DNA from 3 places in the Rhizobium bangladeshense genome. Region 1 is predicted to be linked to each of the others. Evidence: predicted binding sites of a transcription regulator. Region 1 holds the regulator's gene; each other region holds the start of a gene.

What was found. The regulator PhoB, encoded in region 1, activates phosphate uptake and scavenging genes when phosphate is short. The targets are predictions, from matches to a motif close to TGTCATNNANCTGTCAT.
Region 2: a site for PhoB is predicted at 8,491-8,507, ahead of phnG (phosphonate C-P lyase system protein PhnG). Genes of this name have one in related genera too.
Region 3: a site for PhoB is predicted at 3,026-3,042, ahead of J2J98_RS17940 (YdcH family protein). Genes of this name have one in related genera too.

The regions. Positions count from the first base shown of each region.
Region 1 covers NZ_CP071612.1:512,928-523,459, reverse strand. The annotation lists gene J2J98_RS02535 (O-succinylhomoserine sulfhydrylase) at 1-283, shown strand, start outside; gene apaG (Co2+/Mg2+ efflux protein ApaG) at 507-899, shown strand; gene J2J98_RS02525 (hypothetical protein) at 1,082-1,666, opposite strand; gene J2J98_RS02520 (Hsp33 family molecular chaperone) at 1,777-2,769, opposite strand; gene argF (ornithine carbamoyltransferase) at 2,860-3,774, opposite strand; gene J2J98_RS02510 (aspartate aminotransferase family protein) at 3,812-5,011, opposite strand; gene J2J98_RS02505 (GcrA family cell cycle regulator) at 5,432-5,965, shown strand; gene phoB (phosphate regulon transcriptional regulator PhoB) at 6,611-7,294, opposite strand; gene phoU (phosphate signaling complex protein PhoU) at 7,454-8,167, opposite strand; gene pstB (phosphate ABC transporter ATP-binding protein PstB) at 8,212-9,027, opposite strand; gene pstA (phosphate ABC transporter permease PstA) at 9,043-10,362, opposite strand; gene pstC (phosphate ABC transporter permease subunit PstC) at 10,359-10,532, opposite strand, start outside.
Region 2 covers NZ_CP071612.1:171,875-182,406, forward strand. The annotation lists gene phnE (phosphonate ABC transporter, permease protein PhnE) at 1-238, opposite strand, end outside; gene phnE (phosphonate ABC transporter, permease protein PhnE) at 238-1,218, opposite strand; gene phnD (phosphonate ABC transporter substrate-binding protein) at 1,287-2,198, opposite strand; gene phnC (phosphonate ABC transporter ATP-binding protein) at 2,268-3,110, opposite strand; gene J2J98_RS00820 (DapH/DapD/GlmU-related protein) at 3,228-3,845, opposite strand; gene phnL (phosphonate C-P lyase system protein PhnL) at 3,842-4,549, opposite strand; gene phnK (phosphonate C-P lyase system protein PhnK) at 4,580-5,356, opposite strand; gene J2J98_RS00835 (alpha-D-ribose 1-methylphosphonate 5-phosphate C-P-lyase PhnJ) at 5,353-6,228, opposite strand; gene J2J98_RS00840 (carbon-phosphorus lyase complex subunit) at 6,225-7,331, opposite strand; gene phnH (phosphonate C-P lyase system protein PhnH) at 7,336-7,944, opposite strand; gene phnG (phosphonate C-P lyase system protein PhnG) at 7,944-8,420, opposite strand; gene phnF (phosphonate metabolism transcriptional regulator PhnF) at 8,597-9,334, shown strand; gene J2J98_RS00860 (2,3-bisphosphoglycerate-dependent phosphoglycerate mutase) at 9,378-10,013, opposite strand; gene dapB (4-hydroxy-tetrahydrodipicolinate reductase) at 10,035-10,532, opposite strand, start outside.
Region 3 covers NZ_CP071612.1:3,699,253-3,709,784, reverse strand. The annotation lists gene J2J98_RS17970 (alpha/beta fold hydrolase) at 1-3, opposite strand, end outside; gene J2J98_RS17965 (tetratricopeptide repeat protein) at 117-731, opposite strand; gene ykgO (type B 50S ribosomal protein L36) at 841-966, opposite strand; gene J2J98_RS17955 (5-(carboxyamino)imidazole ribonucleotide synthase) at 1,132-2,208, opposite strand; gene purE (5-(carboxyamino)imidazole ribonucleotide mutase) at 2,205-2,699, opposite strand; gene J2J98_RS17945 (YdcH family protein) at 2,716-2,919, opposite strand; gene J2J98_RS17940 (YdcH family protein) at 3,147-3,320, shown strand; gene J2J98_RS17935 (ArsR/SmtB family transcription factor) at 3,506-3,766, opposite strand; gene J2J98_RS17930 (sulfite exporter TauE/SafE family protein) at 3,833-4,597, opposite strand; gene J2J98_RS17925 (thiamine phosphate synthase) at 4,706-5,359, shown strand; gene J2J98_RS17920 (tetratricopeptide repeat protein) at 5,370-6,452, shown strand; gene J2J98_RS17915 (chemotaxis protein) at 6,464-8,206, opposite strand; gene J2J98_RS17910 (STAS domain-containing protein) at 8,545-8,874, shown strand; gene J2J98_RS17905 (response regulator) at 8,871-9,239, shown strand; gene J2J98_RS17900 (chemotaxis protein CheA) at 9,236-10,532, shown strand, end outside.

The sequences.
Region 1 (10,532 bases):
GATGACCGGCGGCTCGACGCTTGTTGCCTTCGAGCTGAAAGGCGGCAAGGAAGCTGCCTTCGCCCTGCAGAATGCGCTCGAGATCATCAAGATTTCCAACAATCTCGGCGACAGCAAGAGCCTGATCACCCATCCGGCGACGACGACGCACAAGAACCTGACGGAAGAAGCGCGTGCCGAACTCGGCATTTCTCCGGGCACAGTGCGCCTTTCGGCCGGCATCGAGGACACGGAAGACCTGATCGAGGATTTCGCGCGGGCACTCGCCAAGGTCTCGGGCTGACCGACGACAATGGCGGCCGGGCTTCATGCAAATCCGGCCGCCCATCTGCGGGAACAAGTTCACCCGCGCCGGCGTTGCGAAGTAAAATTAACGCTGGCAATTAGGCTTAACGATCGAAAACCATTCGATCATGAGCATTTGACCGCTGATCAACGTTCCGTTTCTTGACGGGCAGGCCCTTCTTATAAGATACGGGTAACATATCTTGACTAAGGTGCAAGGCATGTATCGCGCCCTCACAAGAGATATCGAAGTCGTGGTCGAACCGTTCTATCTGGAGGAGCAATCCGATCCGGAAGACGATCGCTATGTCTGGGGTTACCGGATTGTTATCAGCAACAATTCCGGCGTCGCTGTCCGCCTGGTCAACCGCTACTGGAACATCACCGACCAGAACGGACAGGTGGACGAGGTGACCGGTCCGGGGGTCGTCGGCGAACAGCCGCGGCTCAGCCCGGGCGACACCTATGAATATTCTTCCGGCTGCCCGCTCGACACGCCGTCAGGGCTGATGTTCGGCCATTACCAGATGGAAACGGATGAAGGCGAGCTGTTCGACGTCGACATCCCCGCCTTCTCGCTGGATTCGCCGGGTCTGCTACGCGTGCTTAATTGAACGCGTAGCGTAGAAAATGCTACTCATCACTGCAAAGTAGCAGAACGTTCTGGTGGACGTGCGACCCAGATTGCGGAGCCTTGCCCCTTCATCCGCGTGCCGGCGCCGACCAATACCTGGGGGATGCAAGATCGATCTGGTCGCACAGCCGTGGATCCCAGGCTTGCCCAATTATCAATCTACTAAAGATCGAAAGGATCCGAGGCCTGAGTACCTGGCTTTGCTTCGAACGGATCTTTAGATTGCGGCGGTGCTGGCTGTTTTGCGACCGCATCGTTTACCGCCTTTTGGCAGGCGAGCAACTCATCCGCTGCCCTGGCGGAATCTTTCAGACCGAGGGCTACAATCTGCTTTCCTCTAAAGCTGGCGCGGAAACTCAGTTTACCCGCAAACTCCGCAATCAAGTCAGGATCCTTGGAATCAATCCATAATGATTTGAAGCCAGGGAGATCCAGACCTGTCGCATCAGCCGTCCATTTATACTCGCCTAACGAGAGTTCGAGGGGATAGCGCTTCCCTTTCTCCAGGGATTTCCAGTTTGGATTTCCGAGCATGATGTAAAAAGGGTTGTCCTTTTTCCGGAGATTGAAACCAAGACGAAAAATGGTGTCGTCATCAAAGGAAGTCAGAACAAAACAGCCATTGTCTAAGGTCGGATCGACAGCCACGCTCCAATCGCCGATCTCTTTCCATTGGTTTGTCTCGTCAGCCAAGCCAATTCGTGGCATCGCAGCCGTTAATGCGAGTACGAAATATAAAAAGCGCATAAGGCCCACCCCAAAGTACCAGTTGGGGAATAGGTGCACAGTAACTACCGAAAGTCGAGCCACGGTGCCGCTGCAATGCCATTTTTTTCGCGCGCTGCGCGCGACCGATGTTATTCCGCCGGCTGAAGCTCGGCCGCCTGGAAGCGATAGGTGGTCGAGCAGAATTCGCAGGTCACGGCGATTTCGCCATTTTCCTGGCTGGCCTCGATCTCCTCGGCGGTGAAGCCCTTCAGCACGTTACCGATCTTTTCCCGCGAACAGCTGCAGCGGTCGAAGACGGCGCGCGGTTCGTAGACGCGCACGCCGCGCTCGTGGAACAGGCGGAACAAGAGCCGTTCTGTGCCGACCTGCGGATCCGTCAACTCATCGGCGTCGATGGTCTCGACAAGCGAACGCGCTTCGACCCAGGCGTCGTCCTCGCCATGGGGGCGGTCGCCGTTGTCGCCGTCACCGCCGTGGAGATCGGGGTGGCGCATGCGCTCCGGCGCCTCCGGCAGGAACTGGGCGACGAGACCGCCGGCGCGCCAGCGATGGCGCGGCTTGCCGGCGTCGTCACGGTCCAAGAGTTCGGCCGCAGCCAGGCGCACGCGCGTCGGGATCTGCTCCGACTGGCGGAAATAGACACCGGCAATCTCTTCGAGCGAGGTGCCATCGAGCGCGACGATGCCCTGATAGGGTTGAGCGAACTTGCCTTGATCGATGGTGAAGGCGAGCACGCCCTTGCCGAGCAACTGCTCCGGCTCGGTCTCGCCTGATGCGACGGCCTTGTCGAGCAGCGACCGGTCAAAACGGGCATAAGCACGGACGTTGTCAGGCGTCGAGAAATCGGCGACGAGGAGATCGACCGGGCCGTCGCCCTTGGTCTGCACAGTGAACTTGCCGTCGAACTTCAGCGAGGTGCCGAGCAGCACCGTCAGCACGACCACTTCGGCAAGCAGCCGGGCGACGGGCGCGGGATAGTGATGGCGCTCGAGAATGGCATCGAGCATGGGCCCGAGCTGGACGGCGCGACCGCGCACATCCAGACCCTCCACCTGAAAGGGGACGACATGATCATCGCCGGCGAAATCGAACTGGCCGAGGGCGGCTGCAGCTTCTGCCATGGCATTCACTCCTAGTTCTCAAGCAAAGGGTCAGCGTGCCCTTCGCTCGCGCGGCCGCAAGTCCGTGACTTACAGGCTTCCGATTATGGTTCAGATCGCGCCCAGGCACCAAGCAAGAATCGACTTCTGCGCATGAAGACGGTTTTCCGCCTCATCGAAGACCACGGATTGCGGGCCGTCGATCACCTCGTCCGTCACTTCCTCACCGCGATGAGCGGGCAGGCAATGCATGAACAATGCATCATTGCCGGCCTTGGCCATCAAGGCCGCATTGACCTGATAAGGCTGGAAGACGTTGTGACCCCGGGCCCGATGTTCCTGATTCATGGAGACCCAGGTATCGGTCACCACGCAATCGGCGCCGGCGACCGCACGGTCGGCATCATGGCAGAGCATGATTTCGGCGCCCTCATTGCGGGCCCAGTTCAGATAGTGATCCTTGGGCTCCGAACCAAGGGGCACGGCCATGTTCATGCGGTAGCCGAAGCGCGCGGCGCCTTCGACCAGCGAATGCAGCACATTGTTGCCGTCGCCGGTCCAGGCGATGGTCTTGCCCTTGATCGGGCCGCGGTGCTCCTCGTAGGTCATGATATCGGCCATGATCTGGCAAGGATGGGTATCATCCGTCAGCGCATTGATGACAGGCACGGTCGCGTGCTCGGCAAGCTCCAGCAGGCGCGAATGCTCGGTCGTGCGGATCATGATTGCATCGACATAACGCGACAGCACCTTGGCGGTGTCCCCGATCGTCTCGGCGCGGCCGAGCTGCATTTCGGTGCCCGAAAGGAAGAGTGTTTCGCCGCCGAGCTGACGCATGCCGACGTCGAAGGAGACGCGGGTGCGCGTCGACGGTTTCTCGAAGATCATCGCCAGCATCTTGCCGGCGAGCGGCTTGTCGTCTTTGCCGGCCTTGAAGGCCTGCTTGCGGGCGAGCGCGTCGTTCATGATGGTTCTGAGGTCGGCTGATGTGACCGCCGAAAGATCTAGGAAATGTTTGGGAGCCATGTTCTTACCTGTCGTGCGCCCGAAGGCGGCGATCCTTTCAAGCCGTCTTCTTGACCTTGGAGGCGCGGATGCTCTCGGCGGCGCGCTCGAGGCGCGCGAGCCCTTCGCGGGCTTCCTCGGCAGTGACGACGAGCGGAGGAAGAAGGCGGATGACGTTGTCGCCCGCCGGCACGCCGAGCAGGTGCGCGGCGCGGATCGCCTGCAGCAGTTCGGCGGAGGAAACCGCAGCCTTGACGCCGAGCAGAAGCCCCTCGCCTCTGATATCCTCGATCACGTCGGGATAACGATCCTTGAGCGAGGCAAGCCCCTGACGGAAGACGAGCGCCACGTCGCGCACATGCTCAAGGAAACCATCCGCGAGAATGATATCGAGCACGGCGCTGCCAACGGCCATGGCAAGCGGATTGCCGCCATAGGTCGAACCATGCGTGCCGGCCTTCATTCCGGAAGCGGCCTCCGCGGTGGCAAGGCAGGCTCCGAGCGGGAAACCGCCGCCGATGCCCTTGGCAACGGCCATGATGTCGGGTGTGATGCCGGACCATTCATGGGCGAAGAGCTTGCCGGTGCGGCCGACGCCCGTCTGCACCTCGTCGAGGATCAACAGCAGGCCCTTTTCGTCGCAGATCTGGCGAAGCGCCTTCATGAACTCGTTGGTTGCAGGACGCACACCGCCCTCGCCCTGCACCGGTTCGATCAGGATTGCTGCCGTCGCATCGGTAACGGCGGCGCGGACGGCATCGATGTCGCCAAAGGGCACCTGATCGAAACCCGGCGCCTTAGGGCCGAAGCCTTCGAGATATTTCTCCTGGCCGCCGGCGGCGATCGTCGCGAGCGTGCGGCCGTGGAAGGCGCCTTCGAAGGTGATGATATGGAAGCGCTCGGGGTGGCCCTTGGAGAACTGATAGCGGCGCGCCGTCTTGACGGCGCATTCGAGCGCCTCCGCGCCCGAATTGGTGAAGAACACCTTGTCGGCAAAGGTTGCGTCGGTCAGGCGCTTGGCGAGGCGCTCCTGGCCGGGGATCTCATAGATATTGGAGAGGTGCCAGACCTTATCGGCCTGCTCCTTCAGCGCTGCGACAACGTGCGGATTGCTGTGGCCGACCGATGTCACGGCGACGCCGGCGCCGAAATCGAGATAACGCTCGCCGCCTTCGGTGATCAGCCATACGCCCTCGCCTCGCTCGAACCGCAGCGGGGCGCGAGAATAGGTGTCATAAAGCGGCGCGGCTTCAGCCATGGCGCGGGTCTCCCAATGTTGTCATGCCCGGACTCCGGCTAAAGACACCAAGCCCGACAAATTAAAAATGCCGCCTTTCGGCGGCAAGCGGTACTATTTCCTTTTCGCGCTGCAATGTCAACAAAACTGCGGCCTTAGCGCATGCAGCAAGCTAGTACAGGGGCGTTTCCGGCCTTCAACAGGCATTATTGCAGAAATGACACGCGGAGGCAGCAAGTTGGGGAAAACTTGAAATTCGATTCATCCGGATTCCCGCGACTCTTGTCACGGAGTCAGCCTCACACTAGGTTAAAGTTCAATTACTAGACTGCATGCGGCGGAACTAGTCACCAAAATTGATCAGGCGTTTCTTGTTTCGGAGGCTTCCGGGACAACGGTGAGGGATTCTGCCATCACCAACGCAAAAGGTGGAGACAGGGCATGAACTGGACAGACGAGCGGGTCGAGAAACTCAAGAAGCTTTGGTCGGAAGGACTGAGTGCCAGCCAGATCGCGGCGCAGCTTGGCGGGGTCAGCCGAAATGCCGTCATCGGCAAGGTGCACCGGCTGAGCCTTCCCGGCCGTGCCAAGGCCGGCGGCACAGCCACAGCGGCGCGCACGCCGAAGCGCCAGACTTCAGCGCCGCGTGCGCCGAACTACGCCTCCCGGATCACCACCCGCACCGTTACCCGCCAGCAGGGCGCAACGATGCTGAAGGAAGAGATCGAGGTCGATGCGGTCGAGGAGATGGAATATGTGCCGGCCGGCAACGTAGTCGTGCCGATTTCCCGCCGCCTTGGCCTGACGGAGCTGACTGAACGCACCTGCAAGTGGCCGGTCGGCGATCCGCTGAAGGAAGACTTCCATTTCTGCGGCTGCGAGTCCCCGGACAACTCACCCTATTGCGGCTATCATCAGAAGCTTGCCTACCAGCCGGTCAACGAACGGCGCCGGGCGGCTGCACGGGCAAGTTGAGCGGGCTGCATCCACGGACAAAAAAACGGGCCGAGTGGCCCGTTTTTTATGATCGGAGTGGGGAAGCGACCTTTGTGTTTGGCAGCAAAGCCGACCACACTTTCCGTCATCCCAGGGCTTGACCCTGGGATCCGCAACCAAGCACACCACTTCAATTGTTTCCCTGCAGTTCGATGCTATCGCGCTTCTCACAGTGCCAGCCGCATGGATCCCAGGGTCAAGCCCTGGGATGACGGAGGGGAGATGGTGCCTGGACAGGTTGGCTCTGCAGGCGCGATGGAGAGGTGGCGCCGAGACGCACAGCCCTCGCAGGCGCGATGAATTTGCGGCAAAAGCGCCGCTTCACAAGCTGCATCAGCGGGCGTTAGGCTAGAACGCCAACCCACACTCCGTCATCTCAGGGCTTGACCCTGGGATCCACAACAGGCACTCGGCTTCGATAACTTCCCTGCAGCTGAATGCCATCGTTCCTCCCGCAGCGCCAGCCGCATGGATCCCAGGGTCAAGCCCTGGGATGACGGAGGAGAGGTGGTGCCTGGATGACCGAGGTGAGGCCGTGCTGGCTCATACCCAGCGCCGGTGCGATGAAGGGCCTGGGAACCGCTGCACGGGCGGGAGCGCCGGCCACATGCACTCTCCTCAACCTCAGGCCTCCATCGAGTAACCGGCGCCGCGGACGGTGCGGATGACGTCCTGCATGTTGGAGAAATTCAGCGCCTTGCGCAGGCGGCCGACATGGACGTCGACGGTGCGTTCGTCGACATAGATGTCGTGGCCCCAGACGCCGTCGAGCAGCTGCGAGCGGGAAAAGACCCGGCCTGGCGACGACATCAGGAATTCCAGCAGGCGGAATTCGGTCGGTCCGAGGCGGACCTCGCGGCTCTTGCGGTGGACGCGATGGGTTTCGCGATCGAGCTCGATATCGCCGCATTTCAGCACCGACGACAGCACTTCAGGGCGGGCACGGCGCAGCATCGCCTTGACGCGGGCGACGAGTTCGGGGGTCGAGAACGGCTTCACGACGTAATCGTCGGCGCCGGTGGACAGCCCGCGCACGCGCTCGCTCTCCTCGCCGCGCGCCGTCAGCATGATGATCGGCAGCCGCTCGGTTTCCGGCCGCATGCGCAGGCGCCGGCAGAGTTCGATGCCGGAGACGCCGGGCAGCATCCAGTCGAGGATCAGAAGGTCGGGCGTGCGCTCCTGAAGCCTGATTTCGGCCTCGTCGCCGCGCAGGATGGTATCGACCTCGAAGCCTTCCGCTTCCAGGTTATAGCGAAGAAGTACGCTCAGGGCTTCCTCGTCTTCAACAACTGCGACTCTCGGGATCATGCGTGTCCGTCTCCTCGCGCAAAAGCCTTAAACCGGGGCGATTAAGCAGGCGTCCTGCGCATCTTCAGAAATTGGCTGCGACCTCTTTGCGCGCCCCGAACGGGCGCGCACGCAAGTGGTTGGTCCGGGCGGCTGGCCCGGTCCGCTGGTTCGTGACGATTATTCCGTCGCGGCGCCGACAGTGTTGGCGCTGTCATCCTTGGGGCGATCGCCTTCCGGCTGGGCGCCCGTTGCCATGTAGTAGATAGTCTCGGCGATGTTGGTGGCGTGGTCGCCGATGCGCTCGATGTTCTTGGCGCAGAAGAGCAGATGCGTGCAGCTCGTGATGTTGCGCGGATCTTCCATCATGTAGGTCAGCAGCTCGCGGAACAGCGACGTGTACATCGCGTCGATCTCGTTATCGCGTTCGCGGATGGCGGTCGCCTTGTCGGCGGCGCGCGTCGTATAGACGTCGAGCACTTCCTTGAGCTGGACCAGCGCCAGCTCGGACAGGTGCTCGAGACCGCGGGCGAGCTTGCGGGGAACGCCGGTGCTCTGCACGGCGATGACGCGCTTGGCTGTGTTCTTGCCGAGGTCGCCGACGCGTTCGAGATCGGCGGCGATGCGGATCGAACCCATGATTTCGCGCAGGTCTGCGGCCATCGGCTGGCGGCGGGCGATGGTGACGATCGCCTTGTCGCCGATTTCGCGCTCGGTGTGATCAAGGATCACATCGTCGGAGATGACCTTCTGCGCCAGCGCCGTGTCGCCGTTGACCAGCGCCCGGACGGATTCCGCGACCATCTGTTCGGCCAGGCCGCCCATTTCGGAAATCCGCCTGGACAGGAACTTCAGATCATCATCATAGGCAGAATAAATATGTGTCGATGCCATTGGGCTTTGTCCTCGAATAACGGGAAGGCTTCGGATCGCCGCAATCAGCCGAAGCGACCCATGATGTAGTCCTGGGTACGTGGATCGTCCGGATTGGTGAACATCTTGTCGGTGTCGTTCTCCTCGACGAGGTTGCCGAGGTGGAACATGGCGGTGCGCTGCGAAACGCGCGCGGCCTGCTGCATGGAGTGGGTGACGATGACGATCGTGTAATTCTCGCGCAGCTCGTGGATCAGTTCCTCGACCTTGGCGGTGGCGATCGGGTCAAGCGCCGAGCAGGGCTCATCCATCAGGATGACTTCCGGGCTGACGGCAACGGCGCGGGCGATGCACAAGCGCTGCTGCTGGCCGCCCGAGAGGCCGGTGCCGGACTCGTGCACGCGGTCCTTGACCTCGTTCCAGAGGCCGGCGCGCTGCAGGCTGGTCTCGACGATCTGGTCGAGATCGGCCTTCGACTTTGCGAGACCATGGATGCGCGGGCCGTAGGAGACGTTTTCGTAGATCGACTTCGGGAACGGGTTCGGCTTCTGGAAAACCATGCCGACGCGGGCGCGAAGTTCGACGACGTCGATATCCGGATCATAGACGTCGTCGCCGTCCAGCGTGATCTTGCCGGTGACGCGGCAACCCTCGATCGTGTCGTTCATGCGGTTGAGGCTTCGCAGGAAGGTCGACTTGCCGCAGCCGGAAGGACCGATCAGGGCGGTTACGGTGTTTTCGCGGATGTTCAGGTTGACATCGAAAAGCGCGCGCTTCTCGCCGTAGTATACGGAGACATCCTGTCCGATCATCTTATACGGGACGTTGCTCATCTTCTGATCCAGCGCCTTTTCAACTGCAGCTTCCGTCAACATGTTCATGATGTTTAACTCCGTTTACCAGCGGCGCTCGAAGCGACGACGCAAGAGAATGGCACCCATGTTCATGGCAACCAGGAACAGGAGCAGGACGATGATGGCACCCGAAGTACGCTCCACGAAGGCGCGTTCCGCCTCGTTCGCCCACATATAGACCTGCACGGGCAGCGCCGTCGAGGGATCGAGCGGCGTGGTCGGTGCATTGGCGACGAAAGCGACCATGCCGATCAACAGCAGCGGCGCGGTTTCACCGAGCGCGTGCGCCAGACCGATGATCGTGCCGGTGAGGATGCCGGGCATGGCAAGCGGCAGGACATGGTGGAACACCATCTGCATCTTCGAAGCGCCGAGGCCCAGGGCTGCAGCGCGGATCGAGGGCGGCACGGCGCGCAGTGCGGCGCGGGTGGCGATGATGATCGTCGGCAGGGTCATCAGCGTCAGCACCAGGCCGCCGACCAGTGAAGCCGAGCGCGGCAGACCGATGAAGTTGATGAAGACGGAGAGGCCGAGCAGACCATAGACGATCGACGGAACCGCGGCGAGGTTGTTGATGTTGACCTCGATCAGGTCCGTCAGCTTGTTCTTCGGCGCAAACTCCTCGAGGTAGATCGAGGCTGCCACGCCGATCGGCAGAGACAGAACCAGCACGATCAGCATCAGATACAGCGAGCCGATGAGGGCGACGCCGAGGCCGGCAGCCTCCGGGCGGCTGGAGTTGCCATTGACGAAGAGACCGGTGTTGAACTCCTTGGTCAGCGCACCGCTCGCCTTCAGCTCGTTCATCCAGCCGACCTGCTTGTCGCTGACCTTGCGGTTCTTCTCCTCGACCGAAAGGTCGATCTGGCCCTTGTTGGCGCTGTCGATATTAGCATCAGCGAGCAGCGTGACGTTGACGGTCTTGCCGATGATCGAAGGATCGGCGACCACCATGTCACGCAGCTGGATCGGCGCGCCCTTGGAAAGCATGGCCGTGGCCTCACGCACATCGGGACGGCTGGATGCATTGATGTTCAGCTGCTTGACGATCGCATCGCGCAGCAGAACCGGATAGTTGGCGGCGATCAGCACCGAAGGGTCGGTCGCGCGCTTGTTGTTCGGGTCGATCGTCTTCTCGGCGAATTCGATCGGCAGGGTGATCGACGTCTGCTGGAAGGCCGTGTAGCCCTTGCCGATCACCGTCCACAGCAGGATGAAGAGGAAGATGAGGCCGAAAGCGATGGCGGCGATGCCATAGGCCTGGAACCGGCGCTCGGCGGCATAGCGGCGTTTGATGCCGATATCGCGGCGCGGCGGCGCCTTGGAAATGGTTCCGGCGACGGGAGAAACAATATTCGTCATTCGTACTGCTCCCGATATTTGCGCACGATGTAGAGCGCATAGATGTTGAGGCAAAGCGTGATGCAGAACAGCGTGATGCCAAGGGCGAAGGCAACCAGTGTCTGCGGCGAGGTGAACTCAAGGTCGCCGGTGAGCTGGTTGACGATCTTCACGGTCACCGTCGTCATCGG
Region 2 (10,532 bases), 340 kb from region 1:
GTGGCTGGGCACGCCAGGAATACCAGTCCTGGACATAGATCGCCGCACGGTCCCAGTTGCCGTTCACGAAAGTCGGAATGACGTTGAAGAAGGCGAAGCAGAAGCCAAGATAGATGAGGACTGCCGCCGAAATGAGGAGGAGACCCCAGCGCTGCATGAAGCTGCGATGGAAGACATCCGGATAGGCGGTCAGCAGGCGGTTGCGCTCGGCGGTGTCGAGGGTCAAGACAGAGGACATCACGCTGCTCCCCTGCCGAATTCGAAGGACTGCTTGCCGATCAGGCGGCGGCGCAGCCAGGCGGAGAACTGGTCGACGCAGATGACGGTGATCAGCAGCAGGATGATGATCGCGTAAGTCTTGGCGGCATGGTCGCGACCAATCGACAGGCTGAAGACCTCGCCTATGCCGCCGCCGCCAACAGCGCCGATAATGGTTGAGGCACGCACGTTGATCTCGGTGCGCAGCAGCGTATAGGAGACGAAGTTCGGCAGCACCTGCGGCAGGATGGCGAAACGCACACGCTCGATCCATCCTGCGCCGACTGCGCGCAGGCCCTCATCCGGCTTCATGTCGGCGTTCTCGACGACTTCGAAGAACAGCTTTCCAAGCGCGCCGACGGTGTGGACCCAGACCGCGATGATCGCCGAGATAGGCCCGATCGACAGGATCGCCGCGAGCAAGCCGGCGATGACGATTTCCGGAAAAGCGCGCATGATTTCCATGATGCGCCGCACGATCCATCGGGTTACGCCTGCACCGACGAGGTTGGTGGAAGCGAAAAAGCAGAGCATGAACGCGCCGCTTGCGCCAAGAATGGTGGAGACGATGGCGATGTTGAGCGTGATCGCGAGCTGGTAGAAGAAATTCGGAATGTAGAAACTGTCGGTGATCCAGACGCGGTCGCTTGTATAGTCGTATTTTATCGAACCGTCGGAAAAGGGCGACGGCAGGTCGAACATGGCGCGGAAGATCTCCAGCGGGCTGTCCGGCACAAAACTCTTCATGAAATCGAAGAAATAGGGAAGGCGTTCGAAAAACTTGCCCGAATTCGCGCTGTTGGCGAAGTCGAGCGAGGCGCCGAGGATGATGACGAAGACCACGATTGAAACGATGGTGTAGATCCGCCGCGTTCGAACTTGGCTCTGATAATTATCGAGGATGGTGCGGGAGCTCTCCTGCAATCCGTTCAGAGAGTTCGCGCCGGCCGAGTGCGCCATATCTGGCTTCCTTTTTGGAAAACGGCGGCACCATCATGATGCCGCCGCAAGACTGTTCAGACTCAGGATCAGCCGCCGATCACGGCCTTACGGGCGTCGATGATTGTCTGGTAGAAGCTCTGGTCCACCGGCGCCCAGTCAACGTAGCCGCCGCCGGTGAACGATTCGAAGCAGCTCTTGTCGGTCTTCGGCAGCTCGGCGAAGTAGGCGGTAACCTTCTTCTGGAGATCGGCCGGCAGCTTCTGGGAAACCATCAGCGGACCGTTCGGGATGAGCGGCGACTTCCAGACCTCGACGATATCGTCCATGTCGAGCAGGCCCTTGGCGACCATCTGGTGCAGGTTGCCGGAGGTGTAGCCCTGCGCCCACTCGCCCTGACCGGAACCGAAGGTGGTGCCGACGTCGAACTTCTTGTCGAGAACGCCGAGAACGAGGTTCTCATGGCCGCCGCCGAAGCCGGTTTCAGAGAAATACTGCTTGACGGGAGCGCCGGTGTCTTTCGGAAGGGCAACGTTAGGAACGAGGTAACCGGAGGTGGAGTCGGGATCGGCGAAGCCGAGCTTCTTGCCCTTGGCGTCGGCGAGCGTCTTGATGCCGGAATCCTTGCGGGCAACCATGATCGAATAGTAGCCGGTCGAACCGTCGGCCTGCTTCGTGGTCAGAACCGGGGTAACGGCGTTCGGATCTTTGATATAAACCGCGGCGTAGGAGGCAGCGCCCATGACGGCGAGGTCGATCGTGCCACCGAGCAGGCCCTGGATGACGCCGTTGTAGTTCGGCGATGGGAAGAGCTGGACTTCGGAAACACCGGTGGCAGCGGTCAGGCCCGGCTTGACGCACTCGGTGCGGCGAACCTGGTCGGCTTCGTTTTCACCGCCATCGAGTCCGATGCGGAGCACCTTGACGTCCTGTGCGGCGGCATTGCCGGCGAGGGCGGCTACGGCGATGGTAGCCATCAGGATATTGCGGAATGCAGACATGGAAGTCTCCTTTTGTGACGTGGCTTGTCAGTTGGTTCTCCGGCCGTTGTCCCGTCGGCCGGAAACGGTTCAATGCATGGCGGCGGCTTTGGCCGTCATGCCGGATGATGCGATTTCGGGGCGACGAGTGGATTCAATGCTGGTCGAGGTCACCGTTTCGTCGATGCCGGCGCCGTCCTTATCCGTCCCGTAGATTTCCTTGACAGCCTCCGCGGTCAACTCCGAGGGCTTTCCGTCGAAGACGACGCGGCCACCGGCCATGCCGATGATGCGCTCACAGTAGTTGCGGGCGGTGTCGAGCGTGTGCAGATTGGTGATTACGATGATGCCCTCGCGCTCGTTGATATCGCGCAGCGCATCCATGACGATCTTGGCGTTCAGCGGGTCGAGCGAGGCGATCGGCTCGTCGGCGAGAACCATCTTCGGGTTCTGCATGAGCGCGCGGGCAATCGCCACGCGCTGCTGTTGTCCGCCGGAAAGCGTGCCGGCCGGCTGCAGCGCCGTCTGCTCAATGCCGAGGCGTTCGAGCGCGGCGATGGCGTGAATACGCTCCTCGCGTGTGAAGACGCTGAGCAGGCTCAGAAGCGTCGAGCGGTGATTGAGCCGGCCGAGCATGACATTTGTGAGAACATCAAGGCGCGGCACCAGGTTGAACTGCTGGAAGATCATCGCACAGTCGCGCTGCCAGTTGCGCAGCGCCCGGCCACGAAGTCCGGAGACTTCGACGCCGGCAAAGTGAATCGAGCCGGAGCTCGGCTCCTGGAGCCGGTTGATAATGCGCAGGAGCGTCGACTTGCCGGCGCCGGAGCGGCCGATGATGCCAACCATCTGACCCTGAGAAATCTCGAGTGTGACGGCGTCGACGGCGAGTTTGTTTCCGAATCGACGTGTGACATCCTTCAGCGTGAACATCATGCTCTTCCCCTGCATCCCGGGCCTTTATCAGGATCGCATTAGTCCCGCTTGATGACCCTCAGATGTCATATTTGTGTAAGTCTTGTCACAATTCCTGGCGCTGGTATCGGAGGTTTAGCCGCCGTAGCGGGAGAGGAAATCTTCCGCGCTCAGGTTGCGAAAATCCTGGAGTGCCAGGCGCAGCCGGTCATGTTCCCAATCCCACCAGGCGAGTTCGTCCATGCGTTCTCCGAGCGCCTCAGAAAACCGATCGCGGATCAGCCGGGCCGGGACGCCGCCGACGATCGTGTAGGACGCGACGTCTTTCGATACGACGGCACCGGCGCCTATCACCGCGCCGTTGCCGACGCTGACGCCCGGCAGGATCGTCGCCCCATGGCCGATCCAGACGTCATTGCCGATCGTCACGCGATTCAAGCGCCGCCAGGCGAAGAAATCCTCCTCCATGTCGCCGTCCGGCCAGTAATCTGCGGCGCGATAGGTGAAATGGTGCAGCGTCGCGCGCCAGGTCGGATGGTTGGTGGCGTTGATGCGAACGGCGGCGGCAATATTGACGAATTTGCCGATCGTCGCGCACCAGATGGAGCCGTCCTGCATGATGTAGGAATAGTCGCCGAAGGTTACCTCGCTGATGCGGCAGCGTTCCGAGATTTCGGTATAGCGCCCGAGGGTGGAATCGCTGACGGATGCAGTCTCGTCGATATAGGGCTCAAGGCCCAGCTTCCGGTTCATGCAGCGATCTTTCGTGGAGAGAACTGCTGGACATCGAGGATGCGCTCGGCGACGGCTTCGCGCACTTCCTCGTCGTGGAAGATGCCGAGGAGAGCAACGCCCGCCCGCTTCTTTTCGGCAATCATGCTGACGACGACGGCCCGATTTCGTGCATCGAGCGACGCTGTGGGTTCGTCGAGAAGCAGGATCGTATGGTCGGTGATGAAGCCGCGCGCGATGTTGACCCGTTGTTGTTCTCCGCCCGAAAAGGTGGCGGGCGGAAGCTGCCAGAGCGTTTCGGGCAGGTTGAGTTTGGCGAGCAGGGCACCGGCCTTTTCCCGCGCCGCCACGGCCTGTTCGCCGCGTGCGACAAGCGGCTCGGCCACTACGTCTATGGCCGCGACACGCGGGACGGTGCGCAGGAATTGGCTGACATAGCCGAGCGTATGGCGCCGCACGTTGAGCACGGTGCGCGGGTCGGCCGAGGCAAGATCGACGATGCGCCCGTCGTGGTGGACGAGGATCTGCCCGGTATCGACGGCATAATTGCCGTAGATCATCTTGAGCAGCGAGCTCTTGCCGATGCCAGAGGGGCCGCCGAGCACGACGCATTCGCCTGACGACACAGAGAAGGCGACGTCGGAGACGACGGGCAGCCTGATGCCGTCGCGCAGGTGCATGGTGAAGCTTTTCGAGACTTCGGAAACGACGAGGGGCGTGGCCATGATTCTTCTTTCCTGGTTTCTAACGATGGCTCAGACCTGCAGGATCGAGGAGACGAGCAGCTGGGTGTAAGGCTCCCGCGGATCGTCGAGCACACGATCTGTCAGACCGTGTTCGATGACGCAGCCATCCTTCATCACCATCATCCGGTGCGAGAGAAGCCGGGCGACGGCGAGATCGTGGGTGACGATGATGGCCGAGAGGCCAAGATCGTTGACGAGGCCGCGCACCAGATCGAGCAGGCGCGCCTGCACCGAAACGTCGAGACCGCCGGTGGGTTCGTCCATGAAGACGAGGCGCGGCCCGGTGACGAGATTGCGGGCAATTTGCAGGCGCTGGCGCATGCCGCCGGAAAAGGCGCGCGGCTGGTCGTCGATGCGCTCTGCGTCGATCTCGACACGTTCGAGCCAGTCGATGGCGGCCGAGCGGATCTTGCCGTAGTGCCGGTCGCCGATCGCCATCAGCCGTTCACCGACATTGGCGCCGGCCGAGACGGTCATGCGCAGCCCGTCGGCGGGGTTCTGGTGTACGAACCCCCAGTCGGTGCGCATCAGGAAGCGGCGCTCGGCCTCATTCATATGGTAGAGGTCGCGGTAGCTGCCGTCGCGCATGTGGTACTCTACGCTGCCGGTGGTCGGCATCAGCCTGGTGGAGATGCAGTTGAGCAGCGTTGTCTTGCCGGAACCCGATTCGCCGACGATGGCGAGCACCTCGCCGGGCCAGAGCTCGAAGGAGACGTTCCGGCAGCCGATGCGATTGCCGTAGAATTTTGAGAGGTCGTTGACTTTGAGAAGCGCCGTGTCGGTCATTCCGCAGCCTCCCGGGCCAGCATTTCGCCGGCATGCCCCTGCGCCCGGCGATCTTCGCAATGGTCGGTATCGGAGCAGACGAACATGCGGCCGCCCTTGTCGTCGAGGATGACCTCGTCGAGGTAGACATCTTCTGCGCCGCAGAGCGCGCAGGGTTTGCCGAAGCGCTGGATCTCGAAGGGATGGTCTTCGAAATCCAGGCTGACGACGTCGGTATAGGGCGGCACGGCATAGATGCGCTTTTCGCGACCGGCGCCGAAAAGCTGCAGCGCTTCCGACTTGTGCATCTTCGGATTGTCGAACTTCGGTGTCGGCGAAGGATCCATGACGTAACGTCCATGCACCTTGACCGGATAGGCATAGGTGGTGGCGATGCGACCGTTGCGCGCGATGTCCTCGTAGAGCTTCACATGCATGAGGCCGTATTCTTCGAGCGCATGCATCTTGCGGGTCTCGGTCTCGCGGGGCTCAAGGAAGCGCAGCGGCTCTGGGATCGGCACCTGATAGACCAGCACCTGGCCGGCTCCGAGCTTTTCCTCCGGGATGCGGTGGCGCGTCTGGATGATCGTCGCATCCCTGGTATGCGTCGTCACCGCGACATTGGCGACCTTTTGGAAGAAGGCGCGGATGGAAACGGCGTTGGTCGTATCGTCGGCGCCCTGATCGATGACCTTCAGCACGTCGTCAGGCCCGATGATCGAGGCCGTCACCTGCACGCCGCCGGTGCCCCAGCCGTAGGGCATCGGCATTTCGCGCGAGGCGAAAGGCACCTGGTAGCCTGGAATGGCGATTGCCTTCAGGATGGCGCGGCGGATCATCCGCTTGGTCTGCTCGTCGAGATAGGCGAAGTTGTAGCTGGCGAGATCGCTCATTCGGCGGCTTCCTTCATGTCTTCGCCAGCACTGCGGGCGGCTTCGAATTCGCGGCGCATGCGGCGGACGAGATCGAGTTCGGCCTGGAAGTCCACATAATGCGGAAGCTTCAGGTGCTCGACGAAACCGGTCGCCTGGACGTTGTCGGAATGGGAAATGACGAATTCCTCATCCTGCGCAGGCGCGGTGATGTCCTCGCCGAGCTCTTCGGCGCGCAACGCCCTATCGACCAGAGACATCGCCATCGCCTTGCGCTCGCTCTGGCCGAAGACGAGGCCGTAGCCGCGGGTGAATTGCGGCGGCGCCTTGGCCGATCCCTTGAACTGGTTGACCATCTGGCATTCAGTGATTTGGATTACGCCGAGCGAGACGGCGAAGCCGAGCTCCGCCACGTCGAATTCCACCTCGACTTCGCCGATGCGGATCTCGCCGGTGAAGGGGTGATTGCGGCCATAGCCGCGCTGGGTGGAGTAGCCGAGCGCCAGCAGGAAGCCCTCGTCGCCCCGGGCAAGCGCCTGCAGGCGCAGGTCGCGGGTCATCGGGAATTCCATCGGCTCGCGGGTCAGGTCGCCGATCTCGTGATCTTCCGGCATGTCGCCGTCTGCCTCGATCAGGCCTTCCTCGCCGAGAATTTCGGATACGCGCATGACGCGGCCGGTCTCCGCCGTACGCTGGGCAGGCGCCTCGACCGCTTCGTCCTGAAGCAGCGAGGGATCGAGCAGCCGATGGGTATAATCGAAGGTAGGCCCAAGAAGCTGGCCGCCCGGCAGATCCTTGTAGGTCGCCGAGATGCGCCGTTCGATCGTCATATCAGCCGTGTCGAGCGGCCTTGAATAGCCGAAGCGCGGCAGAGTCGTGCGGTAGGCGCGCAGCAGGAAGATCGCCTCGATCATATCGCCGCGCGATTGGCGGATGGCGAGCGCTGCAAGCGTGCGGTCGAAAAGCGAGGCCTCCGCCATCACGCGGTCAACGGCGAGGCCCAACTGCGCCACGATCTGGTCGATGCCGATCGCCGGCAGAGAACGGTCGCCGCGGCGGCGGTCGGCAAGCAGGCGGTGGGCATTGGCAATGGCGGCCTCGCCACCCTTGACGGCAACATACATGAGCTCAGATCTCCGTTGCTGTGATCTTGGTGGTGCGCGGCAGACAGAGGAAGCGTTTGCCCGATGTCAGCACGATGTCGATGCCGCGCGGAAAGAGCGCACGATTGTCCGTCCAAAGCGGCAGAAAGGTCTCGGGCAGCCCCCTGGGCGCGATCTCAGTCTCGCTCTGGATGCCGGGGCCGATCAGTGCCAATCTGCGCCCGCCCTCCAGCTCGGCGAGTTCGATGATAATGGTCGTCGAACGGTCGGGATATTCCTGCGTGCCCGATGCAAAGACGCCGAAGGAGGAAAGCGCGGTACCGGCTTCCGTGAAAGCGAAGCGCGCCTCGGCCTTTTCGCTCGTCAGCGGAGCGCCAGTGTGGAAGCCGAGCCATTCCGGCACAGCCGATTTGGCCAATCCCTGCGAAAGCCAGACCGGCGTGTCATGGTCGCAAAGTGTCAGCGCGATCGCGCCGGCGGCGATGCCGAACGGCCCGGGCGGAGCGATATCGGGCTCAACGGTCTGGATCGTGCCGGGACGGGCCATGCCGTCCATCAGCATCTTGAAAACGCTCTGGGCGTGGAACACCGGGGCGGCAAAGCCGCCGATCAGGGCTTCTATCTTCAGACCCATCAGTCGTCACCCCGCACCATAGTGAAAAAGTCGACGCGGGTTGCCGCCGTCTCATCCGCCTTACGGCGTTCGGCAGCGGCTATCCGTTCCTCGATCGGCAGAAGCAGGGCCTGTTCCACAAATTCCCTGGTCGCCTCCTGCTGCCAGAGCGCGTCGAACATCGCCGCAAGACGGGCCTTTTCCCGGTCGGTGCCGAGCGCCTGCGCATGCCCGACCGATCCGGAGTCGAGCCGGACCGAAGCACGCGTCACCGTCACTTCCCCAAGATTGAAGGCGGCTCCGCCGCCACCGATGCGCCCGCGCACCATCACCAGGCCGGTTTCGGGTCCGCGCACCGGCTGCACCTGAGGCTTTTCCGGCAACGCATCCCAGACCGCCGAGAGCTCGCTTCGTTTTGCGCGCGCCAGCAGATCGGCGGCGCGTTTGCGCGCCGACACCCTCTGTGACGCAGCGTCCCTATTCTCCGCTGATATCATCGCCATCTTCCCGGAAATATCTATTGATATAGACAACTATACAAGATATTTCTAGGCTTAGATCGAAGTCGTGACAAGGGTGTGACATCTCAGGCGTAACGCATCTTTTCGCTGCGCAGGCGACTCTGTAACGCTTTGATCCAAGCAGTGGGAATGAAGTGGCAGGGCAGGGTGGAATGGCGGGATTGAAGCAGGTGCAAAGGCAAACGGGTGTGGCGCTTTGGCGTCAGATTGCCGACCGGATACGGGAGGCGATCAGCGCCGGCGCCTATGACGAAACTGGAATGGTGCCGCCAGAAACCGGGCTGGCGCTGCAGTTCGGCGTCAACCGGCATACGGTGCGCAGCGCTCTGGCGGCGCTGGCGCAAGAGGGGATCGTGCGTGCGGTGCAAGGTCGCGGCACGCTGATCGAGCGCAAGGAGCGCTTCAACTTCCCGATCACGCGGCGCACCCGCTTTACCGCCGGTATCGGCGATCAGGCGCGCGAGATGCGAGGACTTCTGCTCGAGGAGGCAAAGGAGGAGGCGAGCGCCGAGGTCGCTCGCTGGCTTGGCCTGAAGCCGGGAGCAGAGGTGATCCGGCTTGAAACGCTGCGCGAGGCCGACAAGCGGCCGGTTTCAAGGGCGACGAGCTGGTTTCCCGCCGAACGTTTCGCCGGGATCGGCGAGGCCTACCGAAATCACGAATCGATCACCAAGGCTTTCGCCGAACTCGGGCTGGTGGACTACGTCCGGGCGACAACCGAGGTAACGGCGGCGCATGCTGCTACTGCCGATCTGGCTGACCTAGAGCTCACCCCTGGCGCGATCCTTCTGATCGCCAAGGCGATGAACACCGATCTTGATGGCGTGCCGGTGCAATATTCCATTAGCCGGTTTGCGGCTGATCGGGTGCAGTTCACCATCGAGAATTGAGGCTTGGCGTGCCGACCGGCTCCGGTGGCACGCCTACTTGAATTCAATGCGCGCCGGACATATCGCCCAGCACTTCCTTGGAAGCGACGGTGGAATCCGCATTCAGCTTGTAGACCATGGGAACGCCGGTCGCGAGGTTGAGGGCAAGCACGCCTTCTTTGCTGAGCTTGTCGAGCACCATGACGAGCGAACGCAGCGAATTGCCATGCGCGGCAACCAGCACCTTCTCGCCGCGCAGCACGCGCGGCAGGATTTCCGTGAGGTAGTAAGGCCAGACGCGCGCGCCGGTGTCGCGCAGGCTCTCGCCGCCGGGCGGCGGCACGTCGTAGGAACGGCGCCAGATATGCACCTGTTCCTCGCCCCATTTGGCGCGCGCATCATCCTTGTTGAGGCCGGAGAGGTCGCCGTAGTCACGCTCGTTCAACGCCTGGTCGCGGATCGTCTCGAGGTCAGGTTGACCGACCTTGTCGAGAATGAGCTTCAGCGTGTGCTGCGCGCGAACCAGAGCCGAGGTAAAGGCGATGTCGAATTTGATCCCGTATTCGGCAAGTGCGGCGCCGCCCGCATTGGCTTCCTGGATGCCGAGCTCGGTCAGATCGGGATCCTTCCAGCCGGTGAAGAGATTCTTCAAGTTCCAGTCGCTCTGGCCGTGACGAACGAGGACGAGGGTACCGCTCATGAATATGCCTCCGTAATATCCTTATTGGGAAGAAAGCCCGAGCACGTCGAGCATGGAATAGAGCCCCGGCTTCTTGTCGCGCGCCCAGAGCGCCGCCTTGATGGCACCGCGTGCGAAGATCGAACGGTCGGCCGCACTGTGCGACAGGCTGACGATTTCGCCTTCGCCGGCGAAAAGCACGGAATGCTCGCCGATGACGGAGCCGCCGCGCAGCGTCGCAAAACCGATCGTACCCGCCTCCCGGGCGCCGGTATGTCCATCGCGCACCCTGACCGATTTCGAGGCGAGATCGACATTGCGGCCCCTGGCCGCCGCTTCGCCGAAAAGAAGTGCAGTGCCGGAAGGGGCGTCGACTTTGTGCTTGTGATGCATTTCCAGGATCTCGATGTCCCAATCAACAGGATCGAGCGCCCGCGCCGCCTGTTCGACCAGGACGCTGAGCAGATTGACGCCAAGGCTCATATTGCCCGACTTGACGATGCGGGCATGGCGTGCCGCGGCGGCGATCTTCGCGTTGTC
Region 3 (10,532 bases), 1.2 Mb from region 1:
CATGATCTTAACGGCGACAATCGATGGTTCTTGCGAGGGCGGCAGTCGTGTCAAAATGCCTCGACAGTTCTGAAAATTGCGCGATCTGGGCGGCGGTCAAGCGCGGCGACTCGGCTTCAGGTTCGATTGCCTGCCAGTTTTTCCGCAAGCATGTTGACCTGTTCCTGCGCGGTGCGTTCGGCGGGATAGATATCGAGGAACCGTTCCCAGGCCTTCAGCGTCAATTGGTCGTTGCCGGAATTGCTGAGGATCGCGGCCATGCCGGAGAGGGCGCCGAAATGGCGCGGCTCGAGATCCAGCACGCGCTCGATGTCGGACATCGACTTGCGGTAATTGCCCATGACAAAATTCAGCGAGGCGCGGCGATTCCAGCTCTCGGCATAATCTGGCTTGAGGGCGATCGCCTCGTCGAGGAAATCGAGAGCGGCGGGATTGCGCTTTTCCTCGATCGCCTTGTCGGCCCATTGCATCAGCAGATTGATGGTCGCGCTGCCGGAATCATTCCATTCCATGCGAATTTCGTTCGCGATGCTGCTGGCCTTGTCGGGATCGCGCTCGCGTTTCAGCTGGCTGAAAAGCTGATCGAGACGCTGCTTCGGCGAACTACTGGCATCCCTCTGCTCGACAATGACGTCCTTTTCCGCCGCGGCGGCAGGAAACGGGGAGGCGAAGAGGATGAAAGCAAGCGGCAGCACCGCTGACGTCAAAGCAAAAAAGCGCATAGCGGACATATTAGTCCGCCAGCGCCGAAGATCAAACAAATTAGACGGGATCACCGCAGCGACCTACCGGATATGCCTGGCCGTAACATGCGCGGCGCAGCAATCCGGATTCGCGCAATCAGCCCTGACGAGCCTTATAGCGCGGGTTCAGCTTGTTGATGATGTAGATGCGGCCCTTGCGACGAACCAGACGGTTGTCACGGTGACGAGCCTTGAGCGACTTGAGCGAATTCTTGATCTTCATTTTTCTGATCCGCGATCTCTATGGGGGAATTCACATTCGCCCGTAACTTTAACAATCAAAAGCGCGCCGTCGGGGCGCGCTCTTTAGGTGGGGGTGCAGATACCTCGTCACCTTTTCCGTGTCAACCACGTGACGGTGTTTTTCCAAAGCCGCATGGCCGCTTTCTCACCGCGAAACCGGCGATTTCGGCGTCAACGTGGTGACATGACCCATCTTGCGGCCCGGGCGCCACTCGCTCTTGCCATAGAGGTGAACCAGCGTGTCTGGACGCTGCAGCCAATCGGGAACGGCAAGGATATCGTCGCCGACGAGATTCCGCATGACGCAGTCGGAGTGCCGCTCGCCATTGCCGAGCGGCAGGCCGGCGACAGCGCGTATATGCTGCTCGAACTGGCTGACGACGCAGGCGGCTTCCGTCCAATGACCAGAATTGTGGACGCGAGGCGCCATCTCGTTGGCGATCAGGCTGCCGTCGGCAAGCACGAAGAATTCGATGCCGATGACGCCGACATAGTTCAATGCGGCGAGGATCTTTTCGGCCGATCGACGAGCGGCCTCCGCCGTTGCCGCCGAGATTGCGGCTGGAACGGTCGAGGTGTGAAGGATGCCGTTCCGGTGGATGTTTTCGGCAGGATCGAAGCAGACGATCGCGCCGTCCGTGGCGCGTGCAGCGATGATCGAGACTTCGCGCTCGAAGGCGATAAAGCTTTCGAGGATCAGCGGCACGGCCCCGAGCGCGGCATATGCACCGTCAGGATCGTCCGCCGCCGAGCGGAATACCTTCTGCCCCTTGCCGTCATAGCCGAGGCGGCGGGTCTTCAAAACGCCCCGCCCGCCGAAATCCTCAAGGGCGGCCTCCAGATCGGCCTGGCTGTCGATCGCATGAAAGCGGGCGGTTGATATGCCGCAGCCGTTGAGGAAGCGTTTTTCGACCAGCCGATCCTGTGCGGCTTCCAGCGCTTTCGGCGGCGGGTAGACGGCGATGCTTGCCGAGAGCCTCTCGGCGGCCCCGACGGGCACATTCTCGAATTCGTAGGTGACGACGTCGCAGGCGGCGGCGAGTTCGGCCAAGGCGGCCGGATCGTCATAGGCGGCAACGATCTGCCGGTTGGCAAGCTGGGCAGCCGGGCAGTCCGGCTGCGGCTCGAGGATGACAGTGCGGAAATTCAATCTGGCGGCGGCAATGGCCAGCATGCGGCCGAGCTGGCCGCCGCCGATGATGCCGATCGTTCCTGCCTTCATAGGTCGTCCATCGGGTATTCGGCGACGGCGACACTCTGGCGCTCGCGCCATTCGTCCAGCCTGTCGGCGATCTCTTCGTCGGAAAGGGCAAGCACGGCGGCGGCTAGAAGAGCGGCGTTGATCGCGCCCGCCTTGCCGATAGCGAGCGTCCCAACCGGAATGCCGGCCGGCATCTGCACGATGGAAAGAAGGCTGTCCTGCCCGGAGAGAGCTTTAGACTGGACCGGCACGCCGAAGACCGGCAGCGGCGTCATCGATGCGGCCATGCCCGGCAGGTGGGCCGCGCCGCCGGCGCCGGCAATAATCACCTTGAACCCTTCAGCCCGTGCACCCTTGGCGAAGTTGACCAGCCGGTCGGGCGTGCGATGCGCCGAGATAATGCGCGCGTCGTAAGCAATCTCCAGCGATTCCAGCGTGTCGGCAGCGTTCTTCATGGTCTCCCAATCGGATTGGCTGCCCATGATGATGGCGACGGGTGGTCTGTCTGTCATCGCGCGGCCGCTCCTTTCAGGCAATGATGTCGGGAACGATCTGATCTTCCAGCTTGGAGAGCTTGTCCTTGATGACGAGCTTCTTCTTTTTCATGCGCTGGATTCGCAGAGCGTCGCACCCGGTCTCAATCATGGCATTGATCGCGGCATCGAAATCCTCGTGCTCCTGGCGCAGGCGCGCCACCATGAGCCTGATTTCCGCCTGTTCCTGATCGGCCATATGCATTCCCCGTTATCGTCCTCGGACCTTGTCCGATCTGCCGATGATTTCCGCAAGCTCCTATCACCAAATACGGGTAACGGCTAGTTAGTCTTGATCATGAATTTGCCATCTCATCTTCATCTTTTGGCCTTCGACAAGCCTTCAAAAATATGTCACAGTCCGCGCGTTGACACCTTGATCCCCGACGAAGACGGTCGGGGAGGGTAAGAGGAAGGAAGGGTCAAATGACAGTTGAAGCTCATCTTGAATCACTCCAGAAAAAGCATGTTGCTCTCGAGGAGGAGTTGCATGCACTTAGAACAGCTCCCTCTATCTCCGATACAGAAATTGCCGAATGCAAGCGCCGCAAGCTGCGCATCAAGGACGAGATTCAGCGTCTCAAGTCATCCGTCCATTGATCTTCCCAAGGGTCGCCGGGCGATCTTGCGCAAGAGGTAAATCCATCCATTCCGCCAAAAATTTGCAAGAACCGGTGATCACACCAGAATTGCGCCAGCCCGATGCTTGTGACGTCGCGGCTGGCGCTTTTGCGTCTGCTCGCAGCAAATGGCGTTACAATGATTGCGCCGGGGGAAGGGCGCGGTCAGGCCCAGAACTGATCTAGCCATAGATTGAGCTTGTCAAAGCCGCGGTTGTTGACCGCATAGATGCGTTTCGTACCTTCCGAGGTTACGGAGACGAGGTTGCTGTCCAGCAGCGCCTTCAGATGTTGCGAGACAGCAGGTCGGCTGATCGGCAGGCCCTCGGCAAGCTCGTTGACCGTGCGCGGCGCGCGCCGCAATTCCTCCAGCAGAAAGCGCCGGTTAGGATCGGCAATCGCAGAGAAAGGGTCCGTGTTCGACATGCAGGAACGCTACGTCAAACCGCACGGCGCAGCAAGAAAATTGTGCATTGCAGCGTGCTGCGGCCATTACCCGCCAAGGCCCTCGCGCATGATCAGCAAGGCCGCGATCAGTGCCATCGCATACATGAAAGGGTAGAAAATCTGAGGCTTCATGCGGCGCACGCACCAGGCGCCGGCAAGGGTCGCGAGCGGCGCGACAGGCAGGAGCGTGGCGGAGGTCGCAAGGTTCTGTGTGTCGAGCTGGCCGAGCGCGAAATAGGGGATCAGCTTGATGGCGTTGAGGATCGCGAAGAAGCGCACGCTGGTGCCGGTATATTCGCGCGGCTCCAGCTTGAGCGGCAGGGCATAGATCTGAAACGGCGCGCCGCCGGCATGGGCGACGAAGCTGCCATATCCGGAAAACGTTCCCCAGAGACCGGCGGCCACCGGCCGCTGGCCGCGCGGCGGGATCGTCTTGCCGGCGCTGGGGCCGAAATTATTCCAGAAATAACGTAGACAGAAGAGGATCGTCACCGCGCCGATGACGACACGCAGCACGTTACCGGGTACGAGCGCGGAAGTCGCCCAGCCGAGGGCAATGCCCAAAATTGCACCCGGCAGCATGATCTTCAGCGTTGCCCAATCGCCGTACCTGCGCCAGATGACAAGCGAGATCATGTCCATGAAGACCAGGATCGGCAGCAGGATCGCCGCCGCCTCGAGCGGCGAGACCACGAGGGCGAGAAAGGGTAGGCCGATCAGCGACAAAGCATCGCCCATGCCGCCTTTTGCAAGTCCGACTAGCAGAACTGCGGGCACGGCGGCGTAGTAGAATGACAAGTCCTGCGGCATGCTTTCGACGTCCTCCTCTTGCAAGCCTCCTCTAACGGAACTACTCACACAAAACGAGTGCGGATCCGTCCTTTCGAGAAGGGAATTCGCAGGAAACGGAAAGACCTCATGACCGAACCCGAAAATCGCTGCCGCCTGGTCCTCATCGCCCCTGATATCGCCGACGCCGATGAGCAGGCAAGGATCGTCGCCGACGCGCTGAAGGGCGGCGATGTCGCCTCGGTGATCGTGCCACAATACGGGCTCGACGACGGCACTTTCCAGAAACACGCCGAGAAGCTGGTGCCGGTAATCCAGGATGCCGGAGCCGCCGCGCTGATTGCAGGCGATAGCCGCGTGGCGGGACGGGCAAAGGCCGATGGCCTGCATCTTGCGGGTAACGCGCAGGCGCTGTCGGAGGCGATCGACAAACACGCACCAAAGCTAATCGTCGGCGGCGGCAACGCGAGCGACCGGCACACGGCGCTGGAGATCGGCGAGGTCAGGCCGGATTATATCTTCTTCGGCAAACTCGACGGGGACATCAAGCCTGAGGCGCATCCCAAGAACCTCGCGCTCGGCGAATGGTGGGCCTCGATGATAGAGATCCCCTGCATTGTCATGGGCGGCACCGATCCGGCGTCGGCTCTTGCCGTCGCCGAGACCGGAGCAGAGTTCGTAGCGTTCCGGCTGGCGGTGTTCGGAGAGCCCGCTCGGGCGCCGTCCATCGTTGCCGAGATCAACGCTCTGCTTGACGAAAAAGCGCCACGGTTTGAGGATTGAAATCCCGCTCATGCCGATCCCGCCCGCCCGCCTTTTGAAATATATGCTCGCCAGCATGGTCGCCCTCACCGCGGGCGGGTCTAATATCGCCCTGGCGCAGGCACCCGGCAGCGTCATCGGCCAGCCGGGCACTGCGCCGGCTTCAAGCTTCCGCACGGACCGGCTCACCGGCGAGGACGTGAAGCCCTCGGATGGCGTCGGCGTTTTCGACCGCATGGGCGCGAAGCTGCCCGACCTTCCGCCGGAGAAGGACTACAAAGGGCCGATCGACGAGGCTTACGGCGCCTTTCAGCGCGGCTACTACTTGACGGCAATGGACAAGGCCCTGCCGCGCGCCCAGCTCGGCGACCCTGCGGCGCAGACGCTTATCGGCGAAATCCTCTCGCAAGGCCTCGGCGTCAAGAAGGACATAAAGAATGCAGCCTTCTGGTACGGCAAGGCGGCCGAAGGCGGCGATCCTGCGGCGATGTTCAAATATGCGCTGATGCTGATGGAAGGCCACGGTGTGATGCGCGACAAGGCTAAGGCCGACGATTATATGCGCAAGGCTGCCGAGGCCGGCAATCCCTCAGCCGAATTCAACTGGGCCCAGATCCTCATCGCCGACAATCCGGGCGAAAAGGGGCTGAAGCTCGCGCTGCCGTTCTACGAGAAATCGGCCGAACAGGGCATTGCCGACTCGCAATATGCCGTGGCGCAGATCTATGCGACGCTGAAGGACCTGCCGGAGGAAAAGAAGCAGCTTGCCCGCGAATGGATGGCGCGTGCCGCGCGTGCCGGCTTCGATACGGCCCAGCTCGATCTCGGCATCTGGCTCGTCAACGGCGTCGGTGGGCCGAAGGACTACGTCAAGGGTTTCGAGTGGCTGAAACTTGCCGCCAATGGCGGCAATGTCGTCGCGCAGAACAAGCTCGCCCATCTCTATATCAACGCGATCGGCACGCCGCCGGATCCGGTCGAAGCGGCGAAGTGGTATGTGTTGTCGCGCCGTGCGGGACTCGCCGATCCGGCGCTCGAGGATTTCTATCTCGGCATTGAGGAGGGACAACAGAAGGCGGCGATCGACGCCGCCAACAGATTCCGGCGGCGGTAGCCGCCGGGCGTCTAGAACAGCGCGTCGGCGAAAAGATCCTCGTCACCTTCCGCTTTGGCGATCCCGGCGGGAGCTGGAATGCTCTCCTCGCTTGCCGGGATGATATCGCGGTGAATACTGCGCTCCTGGACCATCGTGTAGAGCTTGAAGATCTTACGGTCGAGCGGTGCAATGGCCTCGGCGAGATCGGAGATATCGGCGACATCGGTGCCAGCGACGCCTTCGAGTACATCGGCGCAGCGGGCAAGGACATCGCCAAGTTCATGCTGGAAGTCCAGCTTGCCGATCAGCAGGCCAATCTTGGTGGCGACCTCGCGGCCGTTCTCGGCGAGTACCTTCAGCTCGTTTTCCATGACGTTGGCCGCGGAACGGATATTGCCGACGGCGAACGTCAGGCTCTCTCCCAGTCCGCCGGCCGCCGCATCCGTAGCCGGAGCCACTCGCTCGGCTGCGGCTTCGAGCCCCGGCAGGCCATTGACGATGGCGTCGGCAGATTCGTCGAGCTTGCCGGCGAAGATGCGCAGCTCGGCAGTCACCACGTTGATCGACTTGCCTTCCTCGCCGAGCCGGCTGCAGCGCAGGTTGGTATTCAAAGCCATGTAATGGATGTCGGTCTTGACCGCGCGGATGTTGGCGATGGCTTCGGAAAGCTTGGCGGCCGTGCCGATCGTCGAATGGCTTACCTGATCGGCCTGGCGGCTTGCAGTGTCGACCTGCTTGACGATCTCGTGGGCGGCAGAGACGCTGGCTTCCAGCGCGCGCATGAAATTGCCGCCGGCTTCGCCGCTTTCCGTCCCCATTTGATCGCGCAGTTTGAGGATTTCCCGCATATCATGGTCGAAACTCGCGATCGTCTTGACGACGTTCTCCGAATCCCGCTGGAAATTGACGCACATGTCGCTGATCTGCGCGGCGGTCAGATGGTGAACAACATTCTGGAGACGCTGGCGTGCGCCGGCGTCGAGCCTGGCGCCATCTTCGCCGGCGAGGAAATCGTCAAGCAGCGAAAAGATTGCCTGCACATGCTCGATGCGCTGGCGGGTGATATCACCGATCTGGAGGGCCGATAGAGTGGCGCTGACCTTGCTCTGGACACCACGTGCAATAGCACCAACCTCTCGGGCGATGACGCCGAGATTCTTGCGGTGTTCGGTGATCTTGGCGGCATCATCGCGCAGGGCTCCGGCCACCGCGGGAACGGTATCGGCGTAGCTCTTAGAGACGTTGGCGCCGAAGGAGGCGGCGAGTTTGACCTCTTTCTCGAGACTGTCGAGATGGGCGGCGAAGCGATTGACCTCGTCGGTGCCCGAATAGATCCGTTCGAGGATCTCCTGAGCGAAGCCGGCGAATTCGGCAAGGCCGGCGCCGGTGATCTTTACGGTCACGGCAAAGGTTCTGAGATAGCGCATCGTCTCCTGCATGTCGGCGACATGCTTGCGCAGCTCCCTGCCGGTTTGTGCCAGCGAGATGAGCGCCTGCTGGCGGTTTTCTTCGATGACCGGCAATGCAGTCAGGCTTTCCACCGTGGCGCGGAGATCGGCGCTGGTATCGCTCGCCTCCTTGTCGTCGAGTGCCTTGGCGACACTTTCGAGCGAATTCAGCAGGCGGTTGAGGACATCCATCACTGACAGCAGCACCGAGCCGCCCTCGAGAAAGCGCTCCTCGACTTGGCTGCGGGCGGATTCCAGGGTCTGACTGATCTCCCGCCCCGATGCGTAGGCTGCAGCGTCGGATGATACCAGAGCGTGTGCCACATTTATACCTTTTCTCAAAACACAGACCATTCGACTCTAGTTTTACGGGCAGGATGGAAATGTCCGGTAAACGCAACAGACTCGCGTGCGTTGTGATTAATGAAAGGTGTGATCGAGGCGCCCGGCGCAGTTCTGGGTCAATAGAGACCATTTAAGACTCTGTTTTTACTCTATTGTTTCTAAATTTTGAGAGAAAGATACAACTTATTCCGGATGAGAATTGGGAGTCGCGGAATCCGCTACACGGCAGTTTTCTACAACCGCTGTTTACGCTGCATTAACGCTGTCGTGAGAGTCCTCTTAGGGTCACAAGTATTTCTCGGGCCGAGGGGGCTGCATTGGATACTCAGAGTCAATATTGTGAATCTATAAATTTGCCGGACATGCTAAGCATCCGCCATGTGTTGGAATTGCATTCCAAGCTTAGCGCTGAATTTCGTAGTAAAGACGAAATTGTCGTCAGCATCTCTGATGGCGCTGAAGCTGATCTCAGTTTCATCCAACTTGTGGAGGCGGCCCGCCGCCAAGCAAAATCTGAGGGAAAGACGTTCAGGCTTTCTTCCCCCGCCAGCGGCTCTGTTCTGAAGGTACTTGAGCGCGGCGGCTTTATCGAATCCTTCGATCAGGAAGACTTAAAGTTCTGGTTGCATAAAGAGGTGATGTTATGAGTGCCAACATCCTGACCGTAGACGATTCCGCCAGCATCCGCCTGACCACCAAGGTCACGCTCACCAATGCCGGTTTTAGCGTTACCGAAGCGGTGAACGGGGCGGAAGGCCTCATGGCGGCCAAAAGCGGCAGCTTCGATTTGATCGTAACCGATCTCAACATGCCGGTTATGGACGGGCTGACGATGATCGAGGAACTGCGCAAGCTGCCAGCGCAGGCCGGTGTTCCGATTATCTTTCTAACGACGGAATCTGACGCCGATCTCAAGGCGCGTGCGAAGGCTGCAGGCGCGACTGGCTGGCTGACCAAGCCGTTCGACCCGGAAAATCTCGTGAAGATCGTGAAAAAGGTCTTAGGAAGATGAGCGCCCTCGATCCCGTCGCCGTATTCCGCATGGAAGCTGCCGAATGCCTCGAAGCGATCGAGGCCGGACTTCTCGACCTCACGCACCAGCTCGACAATAAGGATCTCGTCGACGCGGTATTCCGTGGGCTTCACACGCTCAAGGGATCGGGCGCGATGTTCGGTTTCGAGGCGCTCGCCGCCTTCACCCATCATTGCGAAACCGCCTTCGACCGCGTCCGGAAGGGCGAGGTCGCGGCGACCAGCGAACTCGTCGCCGCCGTTCTCGCCGCCCAGGATCATATGCGTGCCCTCGTCGAACAGCCCGACGCCGATCACGGCGACACCGGGCATAAGCTGCTGGCGCAGCTGCAGGCTGCCGTCGGCGGCAAGACTGCGACGCCCGCCACGGCGGCAGCCGCTGTCACAGCGCCCGTGCAAAATACATCGGGGAAGAACAGCTGGCGCATCCGCTTCAGCCTGCCGGCCAGTTCAATGGCCAACGGTACCAATCCGCTGGGTTTGCTGGACGAGTTGCGTGATCTCGGCGAATGCACCGTGCGCGCCAATACTTCGGCCATTCCACCGCTCGACGCGCTCACTCCGACGGAACTCTACGTTTCCTGGGATGTGACGCTGACCAGCGAGCAGGACCGTTCGGCGATCGACGACGTCTTCATCTTCGTGCTCGACGACATGGAACTCAGCGTTGATGAGATCGACGGCACAGTGGCGATAGCAGCCGCTCCGGCTGAAGCAGGGCCGGCGCGCCTCGCTGCCGCCTCCGTATCGCCGGCGCCTGTGCCGGCTGCTGCCGTGCCGGAATTCCGTCCCGTGGAAGCGGTTCCCGTCAAGCGTGAGGCGCCCGTCGCCGCCAGCCAGGCGAAGGCTGCCGAGAACGTGCGGGTCCCGGCTGAGCGTCTGGACGAACTGATGGACCGCGTCGGTGAGCTCGTCATTGCGCAATCGCGCCTCAGCCAGCTCGCCGGCGCCAGCACCGACATTGCGTTGCGCTCCGTATCGGAAGAAATCGAACGTCTTTCCGGCGAATTGCGCGACACGATGATGGTGCTGCGCATGGTGCCGGTCGCGACCCTCTTCTCCCGCTTCCGTCGACTTGTCCACGACCTCGCACGTGAAACTGGGAAGGTGATCGAGCTGGTGACGGAGGGCGAGACGACCGAAGTCGACAAGACGGTGATCGAGCGCCTGGCCGATCCGCTGGTGCATCTGGTGCGCAACTCGATCGATCATGGTCTCGAGACACCTGACGACCGCCTTGCCGCCGGCAAGACCGAAGCCGGCACGGTGACGC